4 regions of the Streptomyces sp. NPDC051561 genome follow, and region 4 is predicted to be linked to each of the others. Evidence: riboswitches for the same ligand, from Rfam matches in the RefSeq annotation. Region 4 holds a riboswitch; each other region holds the start of a gene.
The links. Region 4 has a riboswitch for cyclic di-AMP ahead of ACIA73_RS23555 (M23 family metallopeptidase). Riboswitches for the same ligand answer to the same signal wherever they lie in the genome.
Positions count from the first base shown of each region.

Region 1: it holds a riboswitch for cyclic di-AMP, as region 4 does, so the genes downstream of both, ACIA73_RS35095 (M23 family metallopeptidase) here and ACIA73_RS23555 (M23 family metallopeptidase) in region 4, are expected to answer to the same signal.
Region 2: it holds a riboswitch for cyclic di-AMP, as region 4 does, so the genes downstream of both, ACIA73_RS32135 (transglycosylase family protein) here and ACIA73_RS23555 (M23 family metallopeptidase) in region 4, are expected to answer to the same signal.
Region 3: it holds a riboswitch for cyclic di-AMP, as region 4 does, so the genes downstream of both, ACIA73_RS07805 (NlpC/P60 family protein) here and ACIA73_RS23555 (M23 family metallopeptidase) in region 4, are expected to answer to the same signal.

Region 1 covers NZ_JBITDM010000024.1:113,640-119,090, forward strand. Annotated here, with positions in the region: gene ACIA73_RS35085 (M16 family metallopeptidase) at 1-1,345, shown strand, start outside; gene ACIA73_RS35090 (M16 family metallopeptidase) at 1,375-2,742, shown strand; cyclic di-AMP (ydaO/yuaA leader) riboswitch at 2,964-3,133, shown strand; gene ACIA73_RS35095 (M23 family metallopeptidase) at 3,147-3,941, shown strand; gene ACIA73_RS35100 (GntR family transcriptional regulator) at 4,142-4,801, shown strand; gene ACIA73_RS35105 (HPr family phosphocarrier protein) at 5,113-5,394, opposite strand.
Region 2 covers NZ_JBITDM010000020.1:15,647-21,097, reverse strand. Annotated here, with positions in the region: gene ACIA73_RS32140 (transglycosylase family protein) at 1-1,075, shown strand, start outside; cyclic di-AMP (ydaO/yuaA leader) riboswitch at 1,374-1,576, shown strand; gene ACIA73_RS32135 (transglycosylase family protein) at 1,581-2,279, shown strand; gene eno (phosphopyruvate hydratase) at 2,648-3,940, shown strand; gene ACIA73_RS32125 (septum formation initiator family protein) at 4,173-4,646, shown strand; gene ACIA73_RS32120 (DUF501 domain-containing protein) at 4,726-5,268, shown strand; gene ACIA73_RS32115 (exopolyphosphatase) at 5,265-5,451, shown strand, end outside.
Region 3 covers NZ_JBITDM010000002.1:762,011-767,461, forward strand. Annotated here, with positions in the region: gene ACIA73_RS07795 (M23 family metallopeptidase) at 1-260, shown strand, start outside; gene pcrA (DNA helicase PcrA) at 358-2,841, opposite strand; cyclic di-AMP (ydaO/yuaA leader) riboswitch at 3,110-3,278, shown strand; gene ACIA73_RS07805 (NlpC/P60 family protein) at 3,276-4,505, shown strand; gene ACIA73_RS07810 (hypothetical protein) at 4,555-4,908, opposite strand; gene ACIA73_RS07815 (NlpC/P60 family protein) at 5,283-5,451, shown strand, end outside.
Region 4 covers NZ_JBITDM010000010.1:258,815-264,265, forward strand. Annotated here, with positions in the region: gene ACIA73_RS23550 (PP2C family protein-serine/threonine phosphatase) at 1-954, shown strand, start outside; cyclic di-AMP (ydaO/yuaA leader) riboswitch at 1,280-1,413, shown strand; gene ACIA73_RS23555 (M23 family metallopeptidase) at 1,425-2,708, shown strand; gene ACIA73_RS23560 (PrsW family intramembrane metalloprotease) at 2,853-4,292, opposite strand; gene trmB (tRNA (guanosine(46)-N7)-methyltransferase TrmB) at 4,491-5,339, opposite strand; gene lhgO (L-2-hydroxyglutarate oxidase) at 5,443-5,451, opposite strand, start outside.

The sequences.
Region 1 (5,451 bases), on a different contig from region 4:
CGGCCTGACAGCGACCGAGCACCGGCTTGCGAACGGTCTGCGGGTGATCCTCTCCGAGGACCACCTGACCCCGGTCGCCGCGGTCTGCCTCTGGTACGACGTCGGCTCGCGCCACGAGGTCAAGGGCCGTACGGGCCTGGCCCACCTCTTCGAGCACCTGATGTTCCAGGGCTCAGCCCAGGTGCACGGCAACGGGCACTTCGAGCTGGTGCAGGGGGCCGGCGGTTCGCTCAACGGCACCACCAGCTTCGAGCGCACCAACTACTTCGAGACCATGCCCGCGCACCAGCTGGAGCTGGCGCTGTGGCTGGAAGCCGACCGGATGGGCTCGCTGCTCACCGCGCTCGACGACGAGTCCATGGAGAACCAGCGCGACGTCGTCAAGAACGAGCGCCGCCAGCGGTACGACAACGTGCCCTACGGCACCGCGTTCGAGAAGCTCACCGCCCTGATGTACCCCGAGGGCCACCCCTACCACCACACCCCGATCGGCTCCATGGCCGACCTGGACGCGGCCACCCTGGAAGACGCCCGCGCCTTCTTCCGCACGTACTACGCGCCCAACAACGCGGTGCTCTCCGTGGTCGGCGACATCGACCCCGAGGCCACCCTCGCCTGGGTCGAGAAGTACTTCGGCTCGATCCCCTCGCACGACGGCAAGCAGCCGCCGCGCGACGGCTCGCTGCCCGACGTCATCGGCGGCGAACTGCGCGAGGTCGTCGAGGAGGAGGTCCCGGCGCGTGCGCTGATGGCCGCCTACCGGCTGCCCAGCGACGGCACCCGCGAGTCGGACGCCGCCGACCTGGCGCTGACCGTGCTCGGCGGCGGCGAGTCCTCCCGGCTGCACAACCGGCTGGTCCGCCGCGACCAGACGGCCGTGGCCGCCGGCTTCGGCATGCTGCGCCTGGCCGGGGCGCCCTCGCTCGGCTGGCTGGACGTCAAGACGTCCGGCGGCGTGGAGGTGCCGCAGATCGAGGCGGCCGTCGACGAGGAGCTCGCCCGGTTCGCCGAGGAGGGCCCGACGGCCGAGGAGATGGAGCGCGCCCAGGCCCAGCTGGAGCGCGAGTGGCTGGACCGGCTCGGCACGGTGGCCGGCCGCGCCGACGAACTCTGCCGGTACGCCGTGCTGTTCGGCGACCCGCAGCTCGCCCTGAGTGCGGTCGGTCGCGTCCTGGACATCACGGCCGAGGAGGTGCAGGCGGTCGCCAAGGCGCGTCTGCGCCCCGACAACCGGGCGGTCCTGGTGTACGAACCGCTCGCGGCCGCCGAGTCGGACGCGGACAGCGACGCCGACGCCGGCAGCGACACCGAGCGTGGCAACCAGCAGGAAGGGGCGGACAAGTGACGGAGACCGCAGCAGCCGTGACCAGCGAAATGCAGTTCCACCCGCAGCCCCAGGAGGGCCCCGCGACTCCGTGGGCCTTCCCCGCCCCCGAGCGCGGCGCGCTGCCCAACGGGCTGACCCTGCTGCGCTGCCACCGCCCCGGCCAGCAGCTGGTGGCCGTCGAGGTCTTCCTCGCCGCCCCGCTGGAGGCCGAGCCCAAGGACCTCGACGGCGTCGCCACCATCATGTCGCGCGCCTTCACCGAGGGCACCGACAAGCACTCCGCCGAGGAGTTCGCCGCCGAGCTTGAGCGCTGCGGCGCCACCCTCGACGCGTTCGCCGACCACCCCGGCGTCCGGGTCTCCCTCGAAGTGCCGGTCCGCAGGCTGCCCAAGGCGCTCGGCCTGCTCGCCGACGCCCTGCGCGCCCCCGCGTTCGCGGACGGCGAGATCGAGCGTCTGGTACGCAACCGGCTGGACGAGATCCCGCACGAGGCCGCGAACCCGGGCCGCCGGGCCGCCAAGCAGCTCTCCAAGGAGCTGTTCCCGGTCACCCTGCGGATGTCCCGCCCCCGCCAGGGCACCGAGCAGACGGTCAAGAACATCGACTCCGCGGCGGTGCGCGCCTTCTACGAGGCGCACGTCCGCCCGGCCACCGCCACCGCGGTCGTCGTCGGCGACCTGGACGGCATCGACCTCGACGCCGTACTGGCCGACACCCTGGGGGAGTGGACCGGCAACACCGCCGAGCCGCGCCCGATGACGCCCATCACGGCCGACGACACCGGACGGGTGGTCATCGTCGACCGTCCGGGCGCCGTCCAGACCCAGCTGCTGATCGGCCGCATCGGCGCCGACCGGCACGACCGCGTCTGGCCGGCCCAGGTGCTCGGCGCGTACTGCCTGGGCGGCACCCTCACCTCCCGCCTGGACCGCGTCCTGCGCGAGGAGAAGGGCTACACCTACGGGGTCCGCGCCTTCGCCCAGGTGCTGCGCTCCGCCGCCGACGGCACCGGCGCGGCCATGCTGGCCATCAGCGGCTCCGTGGACACCGAGTCGACCGGGCCCGCCCTGGAAGACCTCTGGAAGGTCCTGCGGACGCTCGCTGCCGAGGGCCTCACCGACGCCGAGCGCGATGTCGCCGTGCAGAACCTGGTGGGCGTGGCCCCGCTCAAGTACGAGACGGCCTCCGCCGTCGCGTCGACCCTGGCCGACCAGGTCGAGCAGGAGCTGCCGGACGACTTCCAGGCCCAGCTGTACGCCCGCCTCGCGCAGACCGGCACCGTGGAAGCCACCGCGGCCGCCGTGAACGCCTTCCCGGTGGACAAGCTGGTCACCGTGCTGGTCGGCGACGCCTCGCAGATCGCGGAGCCGGTCCGGGCGCTGAACATCGGCGAGGTCGAGGTCGTCACCGGCTGACCGATCAAAGGTCAAACGGAGAACCGCCGCAAAGCAGAACAAGTCGGACCCCGACGACCGTCGAGTCGTCGGGGTCCTCCCTTATGTCCGTTTTGTTGGCGAGGGTGCCTGTCTGCCGTGTGGGCTGTATTACAAAAGCCGCTCTCTGTTTGGTGATTGAAAGAGAGCCCGCTTAGCGTCGGTCCGTCTGTTCGTCAGAGTGCGCCGCACCAGCGGCAACCGGACAGTCATCGCCGAGTCCCCGTCAGGCGCGAGCCTGGGGAGCCGGGGACCCACTTACGTCCCTGGGGTGAATCGGACGCCATCGCCCTTCACGGGTGGGTGGAGTCCGTAGGAGACCTTCCTGCTCCGAACCCGTCAGCTAACCCGGTAGGCGAGAAGGAAGGAAAGGAAACAGCCACTTCATGGCGTTCACCCGTGCCGCCGGGAAGCACCGTCGACCCTCCGTACTCTCGCGCCGCAGCGCGAAGATCGCCGGAGTCGCCGCCCTCACCACGACCGGTGTCATCGGAACGCTGGCCCCCCAGGCCATCGCCGCCGAGCAGGACCTGGCCGCCGAGGACACCGGCACCATCCGCGCCGTCGTCATGGAGGACTCCGTGACGCAGACCCTCACCGAGAAGGTCGAGGCGCAGGCAGCCGCGCAGAAGAAGGCCTACCAGAAGGCCGAAGCCGAGCGGAAGGCCGAAGAGGCCCGCAAGGCCGAGGTCAAGCGCAAGGCCGTGGCGAAGGCCAAGAAGGAGCGCGAGGAGCGTGAGCGCGCCGCCCGCGAGGCCGAGCGCAAGCGCCTGAACACCTTCAAGCTGCCGGTCGCCGGCTCCTATGTCTCCACCAGCTACAAGTCCGGTGGCGCCATGTGGTCCTCCGGCAGCCACTCCGGTGTCGACTTCCACGCCTCCTCCGGCAGCTCCGTCGTATCCGTCGGTTCCGGCACGGTCGTCGAGGCCGGCTGGGGCGGCGCCTACGGCAACAACATCGTGATCCGGATGAACGACGGCTCGTACACCCAGTACGGCCACCTCTCCTCGATCGGTGTCTCCGTCGGCCAGACGGTCACCCCGGGCGACCAGATAGGCCTCTCCGGCTCCACCGGCAACTCCACGGGCCCGCACCTGCACTTCGAGGCCCGCACCACCGCCGAGTACGGCTCGGACATCGACCCGGTCGCGTACCTCCGCGGCCACGGCGTCAGCGTCTGATCGCGCCTGCTGCTCCACCCGCTGTTGCAGAAGGCCCCGGCTCCCCGAGAGCCGGGGCCTTCTGTGTGCCGCGGCCCTTTCTTCCGTCCAGTGGCCCCAACAGCCAAAATTCAGCCATGAATTACGCCCGGTCGAACACAATTCCCGTCCGCTGCAATACAGTTCCCGGAAAGCGACGTGGGGTGGACGGAGGTCCGGGTATGCGTATTCCGGCGCATTCGGTGTGTACGGCGATCCGCGACGACATCGTGTCGGGGATCTTTCCGCGCGGCAGCCGGCTTACGGAGGAAGTGCTGGCCCGCCGTTACGGCGTCTCGCGCGTCCCGGTCCGCGAGGCGCTGCGCACCTTGCAGTCGGAGGGGTTCGTCACCACCCGCCGCCACGCGGGCGCCTGCGTCGCCGAGCCGACCCCGCAGGAGGCCGCCGACCTCCTGGAGGTCCGAACCCTGCTGGAGCCACTGGGTGCCGCACGTGCGGCCATGCGGCGTACCGAGGCGCACCTCAAGGTGCTCCGTGGCCTGGTCAGGCTCGGCCAGGAGCGCACCAGGCGGGCCGAGGGCGAGGACCTGACCGCCCTCGGCGGCTGGTTCCACGAGACGCTCGCCCAGGCCTCCGCCAGCCCCGGCCTGATCACCCTGCTGACCCAGCTCAAGCACAAGATCGCCTGGATGTACGTCGCCGAACGGCCGGCCCGCCCCGCCGAACGCTGGGCCGAGCACGGCGCCATCGTGGACGCGGTGGCCAGGCGCGACGCCGAACGGGCCAGGGCGCTGACCGCGCTGCACGTGGAGCGCGCGGTGGCGGCGTACCGGATGAGGATTCCGCAACATGCCGTCAACCTGGCGGGCGGCGGGAAGTAACACCCGGGCCGTATACAAAGAGGGAAGCGTTTCGGGCGGGCACCCGGGGCGGGTGAGCTTGTGCACAGCCGGGGGAATTCGGGGCCCGCCGGTGCGTATCCCTTGCGGCGTGCATTCCGTGCCGTGGGTATTCCATGCCTGGGTGAATTCCGTGCCGGGGGGCGCGGGAATTCACGTACCCCTGCATTCGAGCAGTCCCGCAGCCCGCGAATTCCCTCCCCGGAAATGCCGGAAGCCGCGACCCCGCAGTCGGGGGCGCGGCTTCCGCGAAGATTCGCCCGTCCGGGCGGCGGCCTTTCGGGCCGCGGGAATCAGACGGTCTCGGGGAGCTCGTCCAGGCCCTCGGAGACCAGCTTCGCCAGACGGTCCAGGGCGGCGTCCGCACCCTCGGCCTCGGAAGCCAGCACGATCTCCTCGCCGCCCTGCGCACCCAGGCCCAGCAGCGCCAGCATCGAAGCGGCGTTGACCGGGTTGCCGCCCGCCTTGGCGATGGTGACGGGGACGCCGGTGGCCGTGACGGCGCGGACGAAGATGGAGGCGGGGCGGGCGTGCAGGCCCTCGGCCCAGCCGACGGTGACGCGGCGCTCAACCATGGTGTTGCCCTTCGTGATTCCTGCTTGGTTGTCTAGACCAGTCTCTCATGTGGTGCT
Region 2 (5,451 bases), on a different contig from region 4:
CATCGTCGCGGCCGGGGTGACCGGGTCCGCGCTCGCGATTCCGCTGCTGGGTGCGACCAGCGCCTCGGCGGCGGATGCGAACACCTGGGACCGCGTCGCCGAGTGCGAGAGCGGTGGCATGTGGAGTGCCGACCTGGGCAACGGGTATTACGGCGGGCTCCAGTTCTCGCAGGAGAAGTGGGAGCAGTACGGCGGCGTGGAGTACGCGCCGCAGGCCGACCTCGCGAGCCGGGCGCAGCAGGTGAGGGTCGCCGAGAAGATGCTCGCGGCCGAGGGCCCGCAGGCGTGGCCCAGCTGTGCGGTCATATCCGGCCTGGCGCCGGGCGGTGGCAATGCCTCCGGTTCCGGTACGGGGGGCGTGGACGCCGCCGACCCGGGCGCGGACGCCGGTACGGATTCCGGTGCGCAGACCAGACCGCCGGCCGGGCACCCGACCGACGGGGACGCCCAGGACGGCACGCCGGACGCGGGTACTCCGTCCGGCGGGGCCACCGCACCGGCCACTCCCACCACTCCCGCCGAGCCCACCCCCGGCTCCAGCGTCTCGCCCAGCACGGGCCCGAACGCGACTCCGGGCGAGGGCACGGACCCGGATGCCGACCCGAGCACCGGGCGGCCCGCTCCGGGTGCCACGCCCGGCACGGAGACTCCCGCCACCCCGGGCCAGCCGGACGCCTCCACGGGCAACGGCAAGCACCGCGGTACGCCGGCCCCGGAGAACTCCCTTCCCGGAACGGGCAGTTCCGCGGATCCGTCGGCCGACCCGTCGCAGGATCCGGCCCAGGACCCGACCCAGGATCCGTCGGCCGACCCGTCCGCCGACCCCACCGCGCCTCCCGGCGCCGACGACCGCGAGTCCGGCCGCCACGCCTCGCGCGGGGGCGGCAAGTCCCCCGCGGGGCCCGGCGAGGAAGCGACGTACACCGTGCGGGCCGGTGACAACCTCTGGCACATCGCCGACGAGGAGAAGGTGCCCGGCGGCTGGGCGGCGCTCTACGAGGCCAACCGTGGCGAGCTGGGTGGCGACCCGGACCTCATCCTGCCTGGCCAGCACCTTGAGCTGGGCGCGAAGTAACCCGTAAGCAACCCGGAAACGTTCACAAAACTCGGGTAGTTCGAGGGTTTATGTCCGGTTTCGTGCGAGTGAGACATGAGTCTCTTCGCCCCAACTGGCGTGTCCCGTCCGGGTGCTCCTGCCGTGGCCCTTCTGACCTGCATAAACGGGCGGTGCGGAAGGGCAAGTAGGGGTGAGATGTCCCCGATGTTCGTCTTTGAACATCGGGGACTTGTGTGTTTACGGTCGTCCTCGTTCGCCACCGGTGAGCACCGGAGCCCGTCACGCCGAATCCTGCCGGCGGGCCTCGGGAGCAGTCGTCGCGTAAGCGCCGTAGGCAGGAGCGGGGGACCCAAGGTAAGTGCCGGGCCCGGACGTCGAAGGACGTGCGAGGAACGGCTTGGGGTGAAGCCGAAGAGTGGAACGCGAGTGCCGGTAAGGCAGTTGCGGGACGCGAAGCGGCCGGGCGAACTCACAGCCCGAACCCGACAGCTCACCTCGAAGGCGTCGGTGAGGGGATATTTCCATGTCGCTTTTCAGCAAGGGCAAGCACCGCCGTGCGTCCAAGGCCACCCGCGTCGCCGCCTACGCCGGTGTCGCCGGTGTGGCGGTAGCCGCTCCGCTGATGGGGGCCACCTCGGCCTCCGCCGCCTCCGTCGACACCTGGGACGCTGTCGCCCAGTGTGAGTCCGGCGGCAACTGGTCCATCAACACCGGTAACGGCTACTACGGCGGTCTGCAGTTCTCGCAGTCCTCCTGGGCCGCCGCGGGCGGTACCCAGTACGCCCCGCGCGCCGACCAGGCCTCCAAGGGCCAGCAGATAGCCGCGGCCGAGAAGCTGCTCGCCATCCAGGGCCCGGGTGCCTGGGCCTGCGCCGGCGCCGGCAACCTGAGCAACGACGGTGTCGACCCGGGCGTCAGCACCGGTTCGGGCTCCGCCAAGCAGTCCGCCCCGAAGGTGGAGAAGAAGCGCGAAGAGGCGCCCGCTTCCCGCAGCGAGACCCGCCAGGCCCCCAAGGTCGAGGTCCCCAAGGTCGAGTCCAAGGCCGGTGGCCAGATCAAGAAGGGTGACGGCGAGTACAAGGTCAAGTCCGGCGACACCCTCTCGAAGATCGCCGAGGCCAAGGGCGTCAAGGGCGGCTGGCAGCACATCGCAGACCTGAATGAGGACGTCGTTTCCAACGCCGACCTCATCTACCCGGGTCAGCAGCTCCACCTGAGCTGACCCCCGTGGGGGCGGCGGCCCACCCCCGCCGACCCCCATGCCGGACCCCGGCCGGGCGCGACTTCCCCCCGTACGCGCCGGGCCGGGGTCTTTTCCGTATCCGCTACGCCTTGATCCGCTGCGTCTCGATCCGCTGCGTCTCGCGGCCCGCATCCGTACACAAGGTGAACGCGCGGGCCACGGAAAGTTGCGACGCACAGAGTCTTTCGTCCTGTATTACAGGCATTCAGGCATCTTTTCGTCCCACGGGACGGTCGATCGGCTGGCCGATGGCCCCGGTCACGTTAGGCTCTTGTCGCAAGGCCGAAAGCGACCCTGCACTGCGCGCCCTCAGCGGGCGCCCCTTACGCGTCACATCCCATAAGGAGATGCTCGTGCCGTCCATCGACGTCGTCGTAGCCCGGGAAATCCTGGACTCCCGAGGCAACCCCACGGTCGAGGTCGAGGTCGGCCTCGACGACGGCAGCACGGGTCGTGCTGCTGTTCCGTCCGGCGCCTCCACCGGTGCCTTCGAAGCCATCGAGCTTCGTGACGGTGACCCCAACCGCTACATGGGCAAGGGTGTCGAGAAGGCCGTCCTCGCCGTCATCGAGCAGATCGGCCCGGAGCTCGTCGGCTACGACGCGACCGAGCAGCGCCTGATCGACCAGGCGATGTTCGACCTCGACGCCACCGAGAACAAGGGCTCCCTCGGCGCCAACGCCATCCTGGGTGTCTCCCTCGCCGTCGCGCACGCCGCGTCCGAGGCCTCGGACCTGCCGCTGTTCCGCTACCTCGGTGGCCCGAACGCGCACCTGCTGCCCGTCCCGATGATGAACATCCTCAACGGTGGGTCGCACGCCGACTCCAACGTCGACATCCAGGAGTTCATGATCGCCCCGATCGGCGCGGAGTCCTTCTCCGAGGCCCTTCGCTGGGGCGCCGAGGTCTACCACACCCTCAAGAAGGTGCTGAAGACCAAGGGCCTGTCCACCGGCCTGGGCGACGAGGGCGGCTTCGCCCCGAACCTGGAGTCCAACCGCGCCGCGCTCGACCTGATCGTCGAGGCCATCACGCAGGCCGGTTACATCCCCGGCGAGCAGATCGCGCTCGCGCTCGACGTCGCCGCGTCCGAGTTCTACAAGGACGGCAAGTACGAGTTCGAGGGCAAGTCCCGCTCGGCCGCCGAGATGACCGAGTACTACGAGGAGCTCGTCTCCGCGTACCCGATGGTCTCCATCGAGGACCCGCTGTACGAGGACGACTGGGCGGGCTGGAAGGTCCTCACCGACAAGCTGGGCGCCAAGGTCCAGATCGTCGGCGACGACCTCTTCGTCACCAACCCGGAGCGTCTGGCCCGCGGCATCGACGAGGGCTCCGCCAACGCGCTGCTCGTCAAGGTCAACCAGATCGGTTCGCTGACCGAGACCCTCGACGCCGTCGAGCTCGCCCAGCGCAACGGCTTCAAGTGCATGATGTCGCACCGTTCCGGCGAGACCGAGGACGTCACCATCGCCGACCTCGCGGTCGCGGTGAACTGCGGCCAGATCAAGACCGGCGCCCCGGCCCGCTCGGACCGCGTCGCCAAGTACAACCAGCTGCTGCGCATCGAGGAGATCCTCGACGACGCCGCGGTGTACGCCGGTCGCTCGGCGTTCCCGCGGTTTCGCTCTGCGAACTAGTCAGGCACAGCGCTCTGCGAACTAGTCAGGCTCAGCGCTCTGCGAACTAGTCAGGCTCAGCGCTCTGCGAACTAGTGACGCAGAGCGCTCTGACAACCAATAGGCGCAGCTGAGGCCAAGACCTCTTAAGCGCCCCGGCTGGCACGCCAGTCGTCCCTACGTCCCCGGCCACGGTCCCGTACCGTGTCCGGGGACGTAGGTGCGTACAGAGGCATCGGGGAGGCGGCAGGCAGTGGCAGGCAAGGACCGGTTCTCCACCACGACCAGGCTTCGGTTGCTCGGCGAGCAGACCGCCGCCCGTGTCTACCGTTCCCAGACCCGCCGGCAGGCCCGCCGTTCCCGGCTCACCGGCCGTGCCGCGCTGCTGGTCCTGGTGATGTGCACGCTGGTGGTGGCGCTCGCCTATCCGATACGGCAGTACTTCTCCCAGCGCACCGAGATCAATGACACCGAGCAGGCCAGGAACGAGGCGGAGCGCCGGGTGGAGCAGCTGCGCGACGCCAAGGCCAGGCTCCAGGACGACGCGTACATCGTGCGGCTCTCCCGTGAGCACCTTCACTATGTGAAGCCCGGCGAGACCGGCTTCACGGTGTACGACCCGAACGCGGGTGCCCCCCAGCGGCCCGGCCACGACGAGGCGGCCGACCAGCCCTGGTACTCCAACCTCTGGGGCGGCGTCGACGAGGCCGACCGCCAGGAGCCGTAGCCCCGGAACGCCGACCGGCCCCCTCCCCGTACCACCGCACCACCCCTCACCGGCAGAACAGAAGCGACAGAAGGCACGCATGGACACCCCGCCCCCGACCACGCCGCGCACCGAGCCCACCGACAGGGACATCGAGGCGTTCAAGCTCCAGCTGGGCCGCCCGCCGCGCGGGCTGCGCGCCATCGCGCACCGCTGCCCCTGCGGCAACCCGGACGTGGTCGAGACGGCCCCGCGGCTGGAGGACGGCACGCCGTTCCCGACGCTGTACTACATGACCTGCCCCAAGGCGACCGGCGCGATCGGCACTCTGGAGGGCTCCGGCCTGATGAAGGAGATGCAGGCGCGGCTGTCCACGGACCAGGAGCTGGCCGACACCTACCGGGCCGCGCACGAGGACTACCTGAAGCGGCGCGACGAGATCGAGGAGCTGGTGGGCTTTCCGAGCGCCGGCGGGATGCCCGACCGGGTGAAGTGCCTGCACGTACTGGTCGGCCACTCGCTGGTCGCGGGCCCCGGTGTGAACCCCTTCGGTGACGAGGCGCTCGCGCTGCTGCCCGAGTGGTGGGCCAAGGGCGCGTGCGTGACCCCTTGTGCCGACAAGTCGACGGAGGGTGACAAGTGACGCGCGTCGCGGCCATCGACTGCGGTACGAACTCGATCCGGCTGCTGGTCGCCGACGCGGACCCCGTGACGGGTGAGCTCGTCGACCTGGACCGGCGGATGACCGTCGTCCGGCTCGGCCAAGGCGTGGACAGGACCGGACGGCTGGCGCCCGAGGCGCTGGAGCGGACCTTCGCCGCGTGCC
Region 3 (5,451 bases), on a different contig from region 4:
GTGAAGTCAGCGCCGAGTACAACGTCGCATACGGAAACATGATGAAGGTCGTCTCGCCGAGCGGTGTGGAGACCTGGTACTGCCACCTCTCCACCACCAAGATCCGCTCCGGCCCGGTGAAGGCCGGCGACGTCATCGGCTACTCCGGCAGCTCCGGCAACTCCACCGGCCCCCACCTGCACTTCGAAGTGCGTCCCGGTGGCGACTCGGCAGTCGACCCGCTGGCCTGGTTCCGCAGCCACGGGCTGGACCCGACGTAAGCAACACCACCAGGAAGGGCCCGCACCGACTCCGGCGCGGGCCCTTTCTGGTAGGTACGCAGACGCAAACCCAGGCGTGGGCGCAGAGCAGCAGCGACTACAGCTTCTCGACCGGCGCGTACCGCAGCAGCAGCTTCTTCGGGCGGTCGCCGCCGAAGTCGATCGTCGCCTGGGCGTCCGAGCCGGAGCCGGTCACCGTCATCACCGTGCCGAGACCGAACTGGTCGTGGGTGACGCGGTCACCGACGGCAAGATTGATCACCGGCTTGTCCTTCGCCCTGCCGGTCGCGAAACCGGACGGGCCACCGCGCGCCTTCTGCGCGTTGAGCGTGGAGGACAGCGAGGCGGCGACGCCATCGCCCGAGCCACCGCGACGCGAGCCCGACACCGGACCGGCCGGGATCTGCGCGCCGGTCCGCTTCCAGGTCAGGTGCTCCTCGGGGATCTCCTCCAGGAAGCGCGAGGCCGGGTTGTACGAGGGCTGACCCCAGGCGCTGCGCAGGGTGGAGCGGGTGAGGTAGAGCCGTTCGCGGGCACGGGTGATGCCGACGTAGGCGAGCCTGCGCTCCTCCTCCAGCTCCTTGACCTGGCCGAGCGCGCGCATGTGCGGGAAGACGCCGTCCTCCATGCCGGTCAGGAAGACCACCGGGAATTCGAGGCCCTTGGCGGTGTGCAGAGTCATCAGCGTGATGACACCGGAGCCGTCCTCCTCCTCGTCGGGGATCTGATCGGAGTCGGCGACCAGCGCGACCTTCTCCAGGAAGTCGGCGAGGGTGCCGGGCTCGTCGCCCTCGCGCTCCTGCTCGAACTCCAGGGCCACGGCGGCGAGTTCCTGGAGGTTCTCGACGCGGGTCTCGTCCTGGGGGTCGGTGGAGGCCTGGAGTTCGGCGAGGTAGCCGGTGCGCTCCATCACGGCTTCGAGGACGACGGCCGGTCCGGCGCCGGACTCGACGATCGTCCGGAGCTCCTCCATCAGCGTGTTGAAACGCTTGACGGCGTTGGTCGAGCGGGCGGCCATGCCGTACGCCTCGTCCACCCGGCGCAGCGCCTGCGGGAAGCTGATCCGCTCGCGCATCGAGAGGGCGTCGATCATCGCCTCGGCGCGGTCGCCGATGCCGCGCTTGGGGACGTTGAGGATGCGGCGCAGCGGGACGGTGTCCTCGGGGTTCGAGAGAACGCGCAGGTAGGCCAGGATGTCCCGGACCTCCTTGCGCTCGTAGAAGCGGACGCCGCCGACGACCTTGTAGGGCAGACCGACCCGGATGAAGATCTCTTCGAAGACTCGGGACTGCGCGTTCGTACGGTAGAAGACGGCGACGTCACCGGCCTTGGCGTCGCCCGCGTCGGTGAGGCGGTCGATCTCCTCGGCGATGAACTGGGCCTCGTCGTGCTCGGTGTCCGCGACGTAACCCGTGATCAGTGATCCGGCGCCGGCGTCGGTCCAGAGGTTCTTGGCGCGGCGGTTCTCGTTGCGCTCGATGACGGCGTTGGCGGCGGTGAGGATCGTCTGGGTGGAGCGGTAGTTCTGCTCCAGGAGGATCGTGGTCGCATCCGGGTAGTCCTCCTCGAACTGGAGGATGTTGCGGATGGTGGCGCCGCGGAAGGCGTAGATCGACTGGTCGGCGTCGCCGACGACGCACAGTTCGCCGGGGGCGGTACCGGGGCCCGAGGGGCCGACCAGCTCACGGACCAGGGTGTACTGGGCGTGGTTGGTGTCCTGGTACTCGTCGACCATGACGTGCCGGAAGCGCATCCGGTAGTGCTCGGCGACGTCCGGGAACGCCTGGAGGAGGTGCACCGTGGTCATGATGATGTCGTCGAAGTCCAGCGCGTTCGCCTCGCTGAGGCGGGACTGGTACATCGTGTATGCCTGGGCGAGGGTCTTCTCGAAGCCGTCCGCGGCCTGGCCGGCGAAGGTCTCGGGGTCTATCAGTTCGTTCTTGAGGTTGGAGACCTTGGCGCTGAAGGACTTCGGCGGGAAGCGCTTGGGGTCGAGGTCCAGATCGCGGCAGACCAGCGACATCAGGCGCTTGGAGTCGGCGGCGTCGTAGATCGAGAACGAGCTGGTGAAGCCGAGCTTCTTGGATTCGCGGCGCAGGATGCGCACGCACGCGCTGTGGAAGGTGGAGACCCACATGGCGCCCGCGCGCGGGCCGACCAGGGCCTCGACGCGCTCCTTCATCTCGGCGGCGGCCTTGTTGGTGAAGGTGATCGCCAGGATCTGGCCCGGGTGCACACCGCGGGCGGCAAGCAGGTGCGCGATGCGGTGGGTCAGCACACGGGTCTTGCCGGAGCCGGCGCCGGCCACGATGAGCAGCGGGGTGTCCTTGTGGACGACGGCGGCGCGCTGGTTCTCGTTCAGCCCGTCCAGGAGGGCCGCGGCGTCGACCACCGGGCGGGGGGCACCGTTCCGGTAATGGGCGTCGCGGGGCGGCGGCGGGCCGTCGAACCTGCCCCCGAAGAGGTCGTGCGGGACCTCCTCCGGAGGGGCACCTTCTTCGGTGTCCTCCGGGGGCGGCGGGGCCGGGTCGTCCTTGGACTGGAGATCGGCCAGGAAGCTGTCGTCAAAGAGGCTGCTCATCGCCTACCGAGTCTAGGCGGCCCCACTGACAGCCCGGTCCGGATTCCGCCAGAACGAATTCCGCACCCTCTGCCGGTGACGCGTCGACCTGTCCACACATGCCCCTGGGTCGACTCTCCGTGGCTCTCTGTGAGGGCTTTGTCGACATCACAGCCAGGTCACGAAAATGTATCGGGCATATCGAACATCAGGCTTCCCACCCGTCACAGCGATTGGCTACGGTGCTGCGCGAGCAGCCCGTACCCCCCTCGGCGAACCGCGCCGAAGCGGGCCGCTCACGCCGAATTCGCGCCACCCACCCGGTGGTTCGGAACCGGGGACCCACACGCACGACCGGGGTGAATCGGCCCGTACCCCCACGACCTGGGCCGTAGGGCGCCTTCCGTTTCCTGCCCGAACCCGACAGCTAACCCGGTAGGCGGTCCACGGAAGGAATGCCTGTCTTGGCATCGCATCGCAAGCCGCGCCCCAGCGCGTCGTCCTTGATCCGGTCCTCCGCGCCCGGCATCGGCGTGACGACCGCCGCGCTGGTCACGGTCGGTCTGGTCACCCAGTCCGCGCAGGCCGCGCCCGCCGCGCCCAAGCCCTCCGTCGAGGAAGTACAGAAGAAGGTCGACGACCTGTACCGGCAGGCCGGGGTTGCCACCCAGAAGTACAACCAGTCCAAGGAGGCCACCGCGCAGCAGCGCGAGAAGGTCTCGGGACTGCTCGACGACGTCGCCAAGCGCACCGACAAGCTGAACGAGGCCCGGCGCGCGCTCGGTTCCTTCGCCGCCTCGCAGTACCGCAGCGGCTCGGTCGGCTCGACGGCGGCGATGCTGCTGGCCAAGGACCCGCAGTCGTACTTCGAGTCGCGCCGGCTGATGTCCCGGGCCACCGACCGGCAGAAGAAGCTGGTCGGCCAGTACAGCGAGCAGCAGAGGTCCGCGGCGGCGAAGCGGGCCGAGGCGACCGGCAGCCTGGAACGGCTGACCACCTCGCAGGCCGCGCTGCGCCGGTCCAAGCAGGAGGTGCAGGACAAGCTCGGGCAGGCGCGCGATCTGCTCGCGCGGCTGAACGCCCAGGAGAAGGCGAAGCTCGCGCAGCTGGAGCGCCAGCGCGAGGCGGAGGCCAAGCGCAAGGCGGACGAGCTGGCACGGAAGCAGGCCGCGGCGGAGGCGGAGCGGCAGAAGCAGGAGGAGGCCGCCGCCGAGAAGGAGAAGGAGAAGGACCAGGGCGGCGGAGGCGCGGACAGCGGCTCCGGCACGGGCACGGGTTCCGGCGGCGGTACGGGCACGGGTTCCGGTACGGGCACGGGCAGCGACAGCTCGTACGACACCAAGGCCGCGAAGGTGCTGGCCTTCGCGCGGGCCCAGATCGGCAAGCCGTACGTCTGGGGGGCGACCGGCCCCGGCTCGTACGACTGCTCGGGGCTGACGCAGGCCGCCTGGCGGGACGCCGGGGTGAATCTGCCGCGCACCACCTGGGACCAGGTGGAGGTCGGCACCCGGGTCGCGACCAAGGACCTCAAGCCGGGTGACCTGGTGTTCTTCTACGACGACATCAGCCACGTCGGCATCTACAAGGGCAACGGGATGATGATCCACGCACCGAAGCCGGGCGCGAATGTGCGCGAGGAGTCGATCTACTACATGCCGATCTACGGCAGCGTGCGGCCCGCCTGAGGACGCTGGTCGCGCGGGACGGGCCGGTCGCCGGAGGCGGGCCGGCCCGTCAGGTCCAGAGGACGGCGATGAAGATGTTGACGATGGTCAGCCCGCCGACCGCGCCGAACACGGCCTTCTCCACCTTCTCCTCGTCGCGCTTGACGTAGACGAGACCCAGGATCACCACCAGGATCGCCAGCTTGACGCCGATCTTGATGTTGTTGACGGAGTGGTCCTGGGCCTGGTTGAGGCCGACCAGGATCATGCCGGTGACCAGCATCGTCAGCGCACCGTGCAGCATCGCGGGGCCGAAGCGCGCGGTACCGGTGCCCATCGCCTTCATCTGGGTGAGGAAGCCGCCGAGGAGCGCGGCGATGCCGATGATGTGCAGGCCCACGAAGACATGGGTGAGTACGTCCATGGGGCGGAGCCTAACGAGGCGATAGCAGGCTTCTTGCGGCAGGGCGGGAACTTCCGTCCCCTCGGTCACAGAGAGCGCGGAAGTACATATTCCACCTCGTGGCGCCCGATCACTCCTGATCATTGGTGCGCCACTTTCACTCAACTACGGCCATTCGAAGGCTGTGCCGTGACGGCCAGGTTTAGCGTCCCTCCCCAGGTGGCCGACACCCCACGCCGTTCCGACCCCGGAACGGTCGTCGGTCGCCACCGCCGAGAGAATCCGGCGGCGGTCCCGCTCCCCCCTGTACGGGACCGCCGCCGGACGCGTTCGGAGAGTGCGCACCACTCGTGCGTACGCGACGGACGTACCCGTGGAAGGACGTGAACGCCCTCGTGGCAGCGCACCGGAAGCCCAAGCAGCGCTCACTGGCCGGCAGCACCGCCCGCACCACAGCGGTCGCCCTCGCACTGGCGGGGGCCGCGGGCACCACCGCCCTGGAAGGCACCGCACAGGCGGAGCCGAACCTCACCCCGGCGCAGATCAAGTCCAAGGTCGACGCGC
Region 4 (5,451 bases):
ATCGCGGTGGCCTCGGTGCTGGCCGTGGTGGGACTGCGGATCGGTGACGGCACGATGCTGAGGGTGCTGTCGGTGACGGAGTTGCTGACGGTACTGACGGTGGGCGCGCTGGCCGTGTTCATCAACCGGGTGGTACGTCGCGGGGACCGCCGCCTCGCCACGGTGCGGGTCATCGCGGAGGCGGCCCAGCGCGCCGTCGTACCCACGCCGCCGGAACGTATCGGCGGACTGCAGATCGCGGCGCGGTACGAGGCCGCCGACGCGGACGCGTTCATCGGGGGCGATCTGTTCGCCGTGCAGGACACGCCCTACGGGGTGCGGCTGGTGGTGGGGGACGTACGGGGCAAGGGACTTGAGGCCGTGGAGGCGGTCGCCATCGTGGTGGGGGCGTTCCGGGAGGCGGCCGAGACGGAGAGCACGCTGGAGGGGGTCGCGCAGCGGCTGGAGCGGGCACTGGCCAGGGAAGGGGCGCGGCGGGACGGGCTGGACGCGCTGGAGGGGTTCACCACGGCGGTGCTCGCCGAGATCCCGCGCGGCGAGGGCGTCGTACGACTGGTGAACCGGGGGCACCCGGAGCCGCTGCTGCTGTACGCGGACGGGGAGCTGGACGTACTGGAGCCGGAGGAGTTCGCGCTGCCGCTGGGGATGGGCGACCTGGGGGACTGGCCGGACCGGGCGCGGGAGTTCACGTTCCCCGGCGGGTCGACGCTGCTGTTCTACACGGACGGGATCACCGAGGCGCGGGACGCGCAGGGGGTCTTCTACGATCCGGCGGCCCGGCTGCGGCTGTCGCTCTTCCCGGGGCCCGAGGCCGTACTGGACGCGCTGATCAGTGACGTACGGGTGCACACGGGTGGCAAGCAGACGGACGACATGGCGCTGCTCGCGGTCGGACGGCCGGGGGAGCGGCAGCCGGAGCGGCGGCGGACCGTGGAGATCGTGAAACGGCCGTGAGGGCGGGAGGTGAGGCCGCCGTGCGCGGCCGCACGGGCACTGTGACTACGGGTTGTCACTGAGTGTGCGCGAAGGGGAGCGCTGTGCATAACAATTGACGATCTATCAGTTGTGGAGAGTTTGCGCGCGTGGGAATGGGTGTGGCCGAAGGGGCGTCAAGGGGGCGTTGTGACGCCCGGGTTGATGGCCTTTTGGGTCTTATGTCATGGCCAGGGATGCAAGCGTTGCGTTAACGATCAACAGGAACGGCTTGGAATTCCACTTGTGTGTCTATTAACGTTCGATAACGCAGCGCGGTCGTCCCAGCCGTCGTCAGAGACGGCGCCGTGCGCGTGCGCCGAATTCCGTGAGGAAACCGGGGAACCACCAATTGGGGTGAATCGGGCTGAGCCTGGCCCGTAGGAGACCTTCCTGCTCCGAACCCGTCAGCTAACCCGGTAGGCGAGAAGGAAGGAAAGGAGCGCGCCTCCGTGGCGTCCAACAGGCCTGCCCCCGCAGCCCCCACCACCGCTTTCTCGTACGGGTCCTACGGTGTCCCGAACGACAGTGAAGGCCCGGAGGGCACCGGTTACGGCAACGGACACGGTGCCGGCTCCACCACTGCGACGATGCCGGCGGTCCAGGCGACGCAGACCATGACGCAGACGATGCACCAGCCCCGCACCGGGTTCGAGGGTTTCGTCGACTACTCGGACCACGAGGGTCCGCAGGCATCGGCCGAGGAGTGGAACCCCACCGAGGAGTCCGTCGTCCCGGTCCGCGGCAAGCACCGGGTGGCCAAGCAGCGCGGCTCGCTCGCCCGTAGCTCCACCGTGCTGGGTGTCGGCGTGATCGCGGCGGTCGGCGCGGGTGGCATCGCCACCGCGCAGGACAAGCCCGCGGTGTCGATATCCCTGCCGGACCAGATCACCGACTCGCTCGACTCCCTCGCCGGCTCCCTGCCGGACGCCAAGTCCCTCCCGGGTGTCGGCGCGCTGATGTCCGACTCCGAGGACAAGCAGGACGAGGGCGTCATCGAGGCCGGTTCCGAGAGGGACGTGGTGGTCGCGGCGATGCCCGTCGCGGCGCCGGTCGCCGACGCGGCAGGCTCCGGGCAGCAGGCGGGTGCCGGTGAGAGCCTGCGCGCCCGCATCCTCCAGCAGGCCGAGCAGCAGCGCTCCGCGGCCGACGAGGCCGTCCAGGAGGCCGCGCGCGAGAAGGCCGTCCAGGACGCGGCCGCCGAGGCGAAGAAGCAGCGCGACGCGGCCCACGCGAAGGCCGAGAAGGCAGCCCGGGAGAAGGCGGAGGCCGAGGAGCGGGCCAAGGCCGAGGCCGAGGCGCGTGCGGAGGCCGAACGGCTGGCAAAACTGGCCGCCAGCTTCTCGCTGCCCACCTCCTCGTACTACCTCACCGCCACCTACGGGCAGGCCGGCTCGATGTGGTCCTCCGGCCAGCACACCGGACTGGACTTCGCCGCCTCGGCGGGCACCCCGGTGAAGGCCGTGCACGGCGGCACCATCAAGTCGGCGGGCTGGTCCGGCAGTTACGGCTACCGCATCGTCCTCGAAATGTCCGACGGCACCGAGATCTGGTACTGCCACCTCTCGCAGATGAACGTCTCGCCCGGCGACAAGGTCACCACCGCCGAGGTCATCGGCAACGTCGGCGCCACCGGCAATGTGTCGGGAGCGCACCTGCACCTGGAGGTGCACACTCCCGGCGGCGACGGCGTCGACCCGGCGGCCTGGCTGCGAGACAAGGGCCTGACGGTCTGAGCCTCCGCACCTGACGGTCTTCGCACCTGACGGCCCGCACCACCGCACTTCCGGACTCCGGCAGTCCTGGCGCTCACCCCCCGACGCCAGGGCTGCCGGTTCGCGTTTGCGGGCATGCAGCGAAGTGGCCGCCACGGTTCCGCTTCAGTGCTTGTACGGGTTGTACGCCGCCGCGTAGGCCGGGTGGTACGGCGGGGGCAGCAGCCGTATTCGCCCGGTGACCTGGGCGGCGTACACCAGGGCGGGACCCGCTGTCCGCTTGCGCTGCCACAGTTCCTGCAGCAGCTCCCGCTCACGCGCGGTGAAGGCGGCGGCCGACTCGGGTGTGGCCGTCGAGCGGCGGGCCCGGTAGCGCAGGAAGGCCAGAGCGGTCGCGGACCTTTCGTACTCCGCCACGGCGCGGGCGGCGGCCGGGCCGTACGACCTCGCGGCGTACCCCTGGGCCAGGGAGCGGGCGCGCATCGAGGACAGCGCGAGCGGTTCGGCCGGGTCCAGCCAGCCGGCGGAGGCGTACGCGGGCAGCTCGGCGCCGAGCATCCGCAGCTCGCGCTGCCGGGTCCAGATCGCCAGCCAGGTCAGGAACGCGAAGACCGGGACCATGAACAGCCCGTACACCGCGTAGAAGCCCAACGGGCCGAAGGACGCCGAGCCGTTCCACAGGGCGTGCATGCCCATGGCGAGCAGCAGGCCGAGCAGGGGGAGGGCGACGCGGCGGATCCGCACCCAGGCCCGGGTGCGGCCGCGGCGGGTGGGAGTGAGCGCGACCAGGCCGAAGCCGATGCCGGTCAGCACCGTGAACAGGGGGTGCGCGAACGGCGACATGATCACGCGGACGAAGAAGGTGCCCGCGGTCACCGCGCCCAGCCCGGTGCCGAACGACTGGTCCTCGCCGAAGGCATTGCCCAGATAGAGGATGTTCTCGGTGAAGGCGAAGCCGGTCGCGGTGAAGCCGGCGATCACCACCCCGTCGACGATCCCGGTGAAGTGCCGCCTGCGGAACAGGAAGATCAGCAGGATCGCGACCGCCTTCGCGCACTCCTCGACCACCGGCGCGACCACGGTCGCGCCGAGGGTGTCCGCCCCGTCGGGGTCCGCGGTGGCCACGGCTATCCAGCGCACGGCGAAGCTGTTGGCGGTGATGGCGACGAGTGCCGCCGCGCAGGATCCCCAGGTGAACGCGAAGATCAGGTTCCGCCACGGCCCCGGCTCGACCCGGTCCAGCCAGCGGAACGCGGTCACCAGCAGCGGCACCGGGAAGACCGCGAGGCCGAGCCCGACCAGGAAGCCCCGGGTGCCGGTCTGCTCCCGTACGAGAGCGAGCAGGACCAGGCCGGAGAGGGCCAGCAGCAGGATCAGCGCGGTCGCGCGGACCGCCCGGCTGCGCCAGAAACGGCTGCCCCGCAGGCGCAGCAGCCACCGGCTCGGGAACGCACGGCGCACCCCGTCGCCCTGCCAGTGCGCGGCATCCGGGACATCGGATCCCGGCACCGCGGGGACCGGCACGGCGTGGCCCGGGACCGGGACGACCTGGTCCTGGACCGGCGCGGCCGGGTGCGGGGGCGGCTGTTCGTACGTTTCGTACATCCAACGACCCTAACGAGTGCTACTGACAGCCGCGATGCCCTGTGGACACAGCCTGTGGACAACTTCCTTGTGGGAGGCCGCTCGTGGCTGGAAAAGGGCGTCGGCCGGTGGCGATGCGCGTCTGCTGCTGCGCGGGGCGTCGGCCGGTGGGCGGGGCGTCGGCGCCGGTGGGCGGGACGGGACGCCCGACACCGGCTCTCAGTCCGAGTGCGTGACCCTGCGGAACATCAGGTCGTGGACCACATGCCCCTTGTCCAGGCCCTGGCCCTCGAAGCGGGTCAGCGGCCGGAAGGCGGGCCGGGGCGTGTAGCCGCCGTCGGCCTGGGTGTTCTCGAAGTCCGGGTGGGCGGTGAGGACTTCCAGCATCTGCTCGGCGTAGTCCTCCCAGTCGGTCGCACAGTGCAGTACGGCGCCGGGGGCGAGCCGGGTCGCGGCCAGCGTCAGGAACTCCGGCTGGATCAGCCGGCGCTTGTTGTGGCGGGCCTTGGGCCACGGGTCGGGGAAGTACACCCGCAGGCCGCTCAGGGAGTCCGCCGGGAGCATCTCGCGGAGCAGGATGATCGCGTCGCCGTTGGCGACCCGGACATTGGTGAGGTCGCCCAGTTCGGCGAGGCGCAGGAGGTTGCCCTGGCCGGGGGTGTGGACGTCGACGGCGAGGATGCCGGTGGCCGGGTCGTCGGCGGCCATCCGCGCGGTCGCCTCGCCCATCCCGAAGCCGATCTCCAGGACGACCGGCAGCCCGTCGAACATCGCGTCCAGGTCGAGGACGCTCTGTCCGTCGATGTCCGTGCCCCGGGTGGGCCACCAGCGCTTGAGCGCCTCGCCCTGTCCGGTGGTGACCCGGCTGCGGCGCGGCTGGAAGCTGCGGATCCGGCGCTCGAAGTGCGAGCCGGCGGGGTCGGGGGAGGGGCCGACCCCCTCGGGGAACATGCGCAGGGCGCGGGCCCGGACATGGGCGGCCTCGCGGTCGGCGGCGTCGCGCGCGGCGAGCTGGGACGGGCCGGGCTCGGCGGGCGCCTGCGGCTCGTGGGGCTGCGGCTGGGGCATCGTGGGGTTCTCGCTGTTCTCGGACACAGTGGTCCGATTCTACGGAGAAGGGCGAAGCCGGGCGCCCCACGGCAGCGAGCCCCACCGCAGCCCGCCCCCACCCTCAGCCCCG